3 regions of the Faecalimicrobium sp. JNUCC 81 genome follow, and region 3 is predicted to be linked to each of the others. Evidence: riboswitches for the same ligand, from Rfam matches in the RefSeq annotation. Region 3 holds a riboswitch; each other region holds the start of a gene.
What was found. A riboswitch is a leader RNA that binds a small molecule or an ion and turns the genes downstream of it on or off. The one in region 3 is predicted to bind cyclic di-GMP.

Region 1 (2,208 bases), 920 kb from region 3:
ATTTATCAACTTCATCTTTAGGTACATATATACTATCACCTTTTATTTTTGTATCAACTTTTTTACTTTCAAGCTCTTTTGTTATAGATGCTGCATCATTAGAATCTAATCCTGAGAAAAGTACTTTATACTTATTCTCTTTTAAATAACCTGTTCCAAATACTACTGCTAATATACCCGCTACCACTGCAACTATAATTGCTATTTTTTTCTCTTTTTTTAGTTCTAGAAACTGTTGTTTTTTAGTGCTTATAAAATCCTTTATTTTTTGTATAATTTCTTTTAAATTCATCTGCATACTCCTTGTCAATAGGCTACAATTGCACCCTATTTACTTCTTGATAAGCCTCATATAGTTTATTTCTAATTTCTAGCATTAGTTGCATTGAAATTTGTGACTCTTGCATTGTTAACATTACGTTATGCATACTTGATCCTTCACCCTTCACTAGACCTTCTATAGAACTATTGGCATTTACTTGATAATCATTGACTTTGTGTATAGCATCTTTTATGATTTGGGAAAAATCATTTTTTTCTTGAGTGTTTACTACTTCATTTTTTATTCCTTTTGCAAATATATTAGAATTTGCCCCTATACTTGTAATTGATTGCATAACTTCCTCCAAATTTATATTTATCTTCCTATTTCTAATGCCTTTGAAATTATATTCTTTTGAGCATTCAAAGTCTCAACATTAGATTCATAACTTCTAATTGCTGATAATACATCTGCTCGTTCTGTAAGAATATCAACATTTGGATATTCAACATATCCTTGAGCATCTGCATCCGGATGATCTGGTTTATATAGTTTTCTTAATGGAGATTTATCTTCTTCTATTGCTACCGTTTTTACACCTAACATCCCTAATTTCTCATCAAAGTTTTCTTGAAATACTGCTACTTTTCGTCTATAAGCTCCCCCATTTTCAGTTCTTGTCGTCTTTAGATTTGCTACATTTGATGATATAGTGTCAATTCTCATTCTTTCTGCTGAAAGTCCACTTGCACTTATTCTCATCCCACTAAAAATATTCATTTAATTACCTCCCTGATATTACACTCTTGATCATTGCTAACTTAATATTAGTTATATTAACTAGGGCATTATATTGAAGAGTTGTCGCTGCCTGATTTACCTTTTCACTTTCTAAATCAACATTATTACCATCTAATCTAACTATTGAAGTATCATCTGCCTTAACCTCTATTTTAGCCTTATCATCCATTTTGCCTTTTAGACTGTCTTCAAAACTCACATACTTTCTTTTATAATTTGGCGTATTTATATTTGCCACATTATTTGAAATAACTTTATTTCTTAAGTCTGTTGCATCTAAACCAACTTTTAATAAATTGTATATACTCATAACTCCTCCTATTTTTTAATCTAAAAAAACTACTCAGAAAGAGTAGTCTATATTATTTCATGGTATTATAATTCGTGTGTAATACAATCCACAAAACTAGAACAAAATTAAAAATACTTTTACACTACACTTTTATATACTTATGTTTGGATTATTCTTCCTAAATCATATCTAATATATATTATAACTCTTTTTTCGAGATAATTGTATGGATTCTAACAAAAATTTACAAATTTTATCAATTTTTATCAATTTTTTCATTTTTTGTCAATATTTTTCATACTTTTTCCTAATATATTTATATTTTTTATCATATTTGTATTTTTTCCGACAAAATATATCAGTTTCTAATTATTTCTCCGTGTTTGTATAAATTTATTATTTTTAAATTTGTTATAGCAATTATAATTAGTAGTTTTAATATAAAAAAAATACTCTGCAGCAGAGTATTTTTTCATATCAAAATGATAACAAAAAGTCTATTAACTCTTCGGCAGCTGGCTGGCATAGTTAAAAACGTTAGCCCCTATAGTTTTGCGTCCCTAGATTTCCCTAGGTTTGCCTATTAAATTTTATTTTTAGTTCTTTTTATACATATTCTAACATCTATGCTTATATTATAACATATTTTCCCATATATATGTACATATATATGGGAAAATATGTACATATATACACTAGAATATAAAAATATTTTTCATTTATTTATAATTAAATCAAAAATAGACATAATTTGGAATTATGTCTATTTTTGTTAAATTGTAACTACAATTATCTTAATAATTGCATTACACCTTCTGGCTGAGATTTAGCTTGAGCCATCATAGCTTGAGAA
Region 2 (2,208 bases), 1.3 Mb from region 3:
TACCATTACTAATTTCAGATAGTATATTTGTTAGTGTATTTATCATTTCTCTAAAATCAGTAACTATTTTACCTGTAGCATCTGCTACTAGACCTATTTCATTATCCTCATCTATAACTGGTATCTCTGAATTTAAATCACCTTCAGCCAATTTTTTCAATCTTTCACTACATTCCTTTAATGGATTTCCTATTTTATTAGAGAACTTTATTGCTACAATAAATGCTATAATTGTAAATATTATAGATAATATAACTGTAATCATTATTGAAGTATACATTTGGCCAAGGAAATCATTTTTATTTATCATTACACCTACACCCCAATTATCACTATCTTTTACTGGAGCATATCCTAAAATCCAATCATCTCCTCTTAAATCTACATCAGTGTATCCTGTTTTTCCTGAAATAAGCTTTTTATCAGCTTCTGCAAAAGGTAATAAATCCTTATTTGTTGCTGATTCTTTTATAGTATTTTCTTCACCGATAAGACTAGTATCTCTATGAGCAATTGTTGTTCCTTCATGGTTAAGAAGATAAGCATAACTATTTTTACTTATTTTTATGTTATTAACAATTTCATTTAAGAAGTCTTTGTCTGGGTCAAAAGTTACAACCCCTACTATTTTACTACCTTGTACTCCATTTTCCCAAATAGGTGCTGAAACTACAAGTGTAAGATTTCCTGTCACTTGACTTACAACAGGACTACTCATATAAGCTTTTCCTTCCATAGATATTTTAAAATAATCTCTTCCAGAATAATCTTTTCCACTAAAAAGATCCTTACCATTTGCATCTAAAATTTGACCTAATGATAATCCATATAGCTTTTCCTGTCTAGTTATAATACTTTGTTTTTCTTCTAAGTTCACCTTAGGATCTGAGAGTTCTTTTATAATACCTGTTTGAATTGCTGCATTTTTAAGATTTGTAATTTTTTGAGAAACAGTTTCAGCAGCTTGTTTAGTAGTCTCTACTGCTGTTTTAGATAAAATGCTGTTAGAAGTCTTATAATTTAAAAAACTTGTAATAGCTCCTAAACATATACAGCAAATAACTGCAAAACACACAATTGTTAAAGCAAGTTGAGTTTTTATACTTTTGTTTTTTTCTTTACTTTTTTCTCTTAATTTAAAATTCATTTTTCATTTTTTCCCCTTTATTATTTTGCTTTATCTGTTAATTTATCAGCACTACTAACATAATTAACTATTTAAGGCTTAGTTATTTTATTATTTAATCACTCCTCACACATTAAAATATTATAGTTATTAAAACCCACTTACATAATACAAAAATAAAAGAGCATCAACATAAACCAGTTAATACTCTTCTTCTAAAATACAAATAAGATACAAAATTTATGCAACTGGCTGACTTAAAAAAAGTCCCTATAGCTTTGCGTCGCCGAATCACTTCGGGTTTGCTAATTTAATTTTATTTTATATTTAATTTTACATTTTATATTAACATGAATGGTAATTTTTGTAAATATTTAAGGTATTATATATATTTATATTATTTTCTTAATATGATCGCAAAAAATTGTAATTTTATTTACTTAATTAATATATTTTTTATGTACTTTAGAAATTAATTGATTATTTGAAAAAATATAAAAATATAAAAAATTTAATTTTTTATGTTGACATAAGTAAAAATAGTCTATATTATTAGATTAATAAATTTTTTAAAAACAAATTCTATGAAGAGAAAAAGTAAGTATTCTTTTGTTCCACAGAGAGTTGGTGTTTGCTGAAAACCAATGTTCAAATTATACTGAAAAATCATCTCTGAGAAGCAATGCTGAACGTATTTTCAGTAAGTATTGCCGGTATCTTCCACCGTTAAAAGGTAAGCGTATTGATAGATACGTAACTGAGAGCCAAAAATAGGTTTATTTTTTATAACCTTAATTTTTGGAACTAGGGTGGTAACGCGGATAATCCGTCCCTTGTATTTTACAAGGGGCGGTTTTTTTGTTTTTGAAAGGGGGAATTTTAATGGACATTGAAGGTGAAATAATGAAGTACTGAAAAATATAATTAAAACAGGAGGATATAAAAATGAACGATTTATCAAAAAAAGATTTATTACTTACAGGCTTAATGCTTTTTTCTTTATTCTTTGGAGCAGGAAACTTAATATTTCCACCATTTCTTGGGCAATCAGCAGGAGATAATACATGGATAGCAATGGCATC
Region 3 (2,208 bases):
GGGGGCAGATATAGAAACATCAATAAGCGCTATTGAACTTTCAAAGAAATATGATTTTATATATGCAGCTGTAGGAGTTCACCCACATGATGTTGGTGAACTTGATGATACTGCAATAGAAACTTTAAGAAAATTAGCTACTGAAAATGATAAAGTAGTAGCAATAGGAGAAATAGGGCTTGATTATTATTACGATAACTCTCCTAGAGAAGTACAAAAAGAGTGGTTTAAAAAGCAAATAGAGTTAGCTAATGAATTAAAATTACCTATAATAATACATGATAGAGATGCACATGGAGATACTTTTGAAATAATCAAAAATACTAAAAATCCTGAAATAGGATGTGTGCTACACTGTTATAGTGGAAATGTAGAATTAGCTAAGGAATATATAAAAATGGGTTGTTATATTTCTATACCAGGAACTGTAACTTTCAAAAATAATAAAAAAACTAGGGAGGTAGTAAGAGAAATACCTCTAGAGTATTTATTAATAGAAACAGACTCTCCCTATATGGCACCAGAGCCGCATAGGGGCAAAAGAAATGACCCATCATTAGTTCAATTTGTTGCAGATAAGATAGCACAAGAAAAAGGTATATCTTATGAAGAAGTATGTGAAGCTACAAAAGAAAATGCTAAGAAATTCTTTGGTATAAATAAATAAATTATAAAAAGCACATAAAATCTAACTAGATTTTATGTGCTTTTTTTATATATGAAACATATTTTTATAAAAAAACAGAAATGCATATAAATGAATAGACATATATACCATATAGGGTTTAATATATAGTTAGATACTTTGAAGCATATTCTGTATATGGGTACCTAGAATATGTGGAGTTATTGGTACAACCGGCTAAAAATATCTACTGATGTTTTTAGTCTTTTTTTATATAAAATAATGGGAGGGAATATGGGGCCTTTGAATATAAATAAATTTGAAGAAAAATATTGGGCAATAAGAGAAGATATCTTATCTAATGATAAGCCTGGATTTAGCATAGTATATCAGCCTAAAGTCGATATAATAAATAGAAATATAATATCATGGGAGATTTTAAGTAGATGGTATAATCCCAAGTTTGGGTTAGTACCTCCACTAGAATTTATAGAAATAATAAGAGATTTAGATAAAGAATATGAGTTTGATATACATGTATTTGAAAAAATGTGTAAGGATATAATAAAAAGTAACTGTATTTATAACACATATTCTATAAATATATCTATAAATACATTAAAGAGTCCTTCTATATATGAGGACATATTAGGAATAACAAAGAAATATTCAATTAACCCAGAACAAATAATACTTGAAATACTAGAAACAGACCCTATAAATGAATATGAAGGAATTATAGAAACAATAAATAAATTAGATGAAAAAGGTTATAAGATATCAATAGACGATTTTGGAACAGGATATTCTTCTTATTATAGATTATGTAATATTAATTTTGTTGAAATAAAAATACCTAGAGAGTTTTTACCAAAGCCTAATGATAATAAAGAAAAAAAGCTTAAAGTCTTAAGAGGAATTGTTGATATGGGAAAAAGCTTAGGATGTAAAGTAGTTATAGAAGGAATAGAAACACAAGATGATCATAATATAGCTATGAATCTTGGAATAGATTATGGTCAGGGATATCTTTACTCACGTCCAGTATCATTTAAAAAATATACAGAAATGATAATGATGTAATACATAAAAAATTTAGATAATTATTCTAATAAGAAATAGCGCTTATTTACTAAATAAGTGCTATTTTTTATGGTATAAAAGGTAAGTATATTTAAATATCTATAATTTAAAAATAATTTTAAAATTTTTCAAATAACCATTTAGGTCTAAGAAATAACCATTTACACACTATATATTGTAAAAATATATAAAAATATTATTCTTATATAATGATAAGGTATTTTTAATCAGAAAAGGAGGAACTATATTATATGGGTCAAATATGCATTATTTCTGATATTCATTCTAATATTCATTCACTAAGAAAATTCTTAAAATATATAGAAGAAAAATATGATATAGATTATATTTTAAATCTTGGTGATTTTGTTCAAGATGGGCCTAATCCATGCGAAGTATTTGATATAGTTATGAATGACAAAAGATTTATAAATATTATGGGTAATAAAGAATATGAATTAATCAATTATAATCATGATGATTGTTTGTTCTTTGATGAA

Region 1: it holds a riboswitch for cyclic di-GMP, as region 3 does, so the genes downstream of both, flgB (flagellar basal body rod protein FlgB) here and JNUCC81_RS18040 (EAL domain-containing protein) in region 3, are expected to answer to the same signal.
Region 2: it holds a riboswitch for cyclic di-GMP, as region 3 does, so the genes downstream of both, JNUCC81_RS05960 (methyl-accepting chemotaxis protein) here and JNUCC81_RS18040 (EAL domain-containing protein) in region 3, are expected to answer to the same signal.

What each region holds. Positions count from the first base shown of each region.
Region 1 covers NZ_CM132203.1:2,766,105-2,768,312, forward strand. Annotated here, with positions in the region: gene fliF (flagellar basal-body MS-ring/collar protein FliF) at 1-292, opposite strand, end outside; gene fliE (flagellar hook-basal body complex protein FliE) at 315-617, opposite strand; gene flgC (flagellar basal body rod protein FlgC) at 638-1,042, opposite strand; gene flgB (flagellar basal body rod protein FlgB) at 1,047-1,373, opposite strand; cyclic di-GMP riboswitch class I at 1,863-1,946, opposite strand; gene flgL (flagellar hook-associated protein FlgL) at 2,145-2,208, opposite strand, start outside.
Region 2 covers NZ_CM132203.1:1,186,406-1,188,613, reverse strand. Annotated here, with positions in the region: gene JNUCC81_RS05960 (methyl-accepting chemotaxis protein) at 1-1,147, opposite strand, end outside; cyclic di-GMP riboswitch class I at 1,367-1,443, opposite strand; T-box leader at 1,702-1,963, shown strand; gene brnQ (branched-chain amino acid transport system II carrier protein) at 2,072-2,208, shown strand, end outside.
Region 3 covers NZ_CM132203.1:3,690,144-3,692,351, reverse strand. Annotated here, with positions in the region: gene JNUCC81_RS18045 (TatD family hydrolase) at 1-667, shown strand, start outside; cyclic di-GMP riboswitch class II at 790-873, shown strand; gene JNUCC81_RS18040 (EAL domain-containing protein) at 920-1,708, shown strand; gene JNUCC81_RS18035 (metallophosphoesterase family protein) at 1,960-2,208, shown strand, end outside.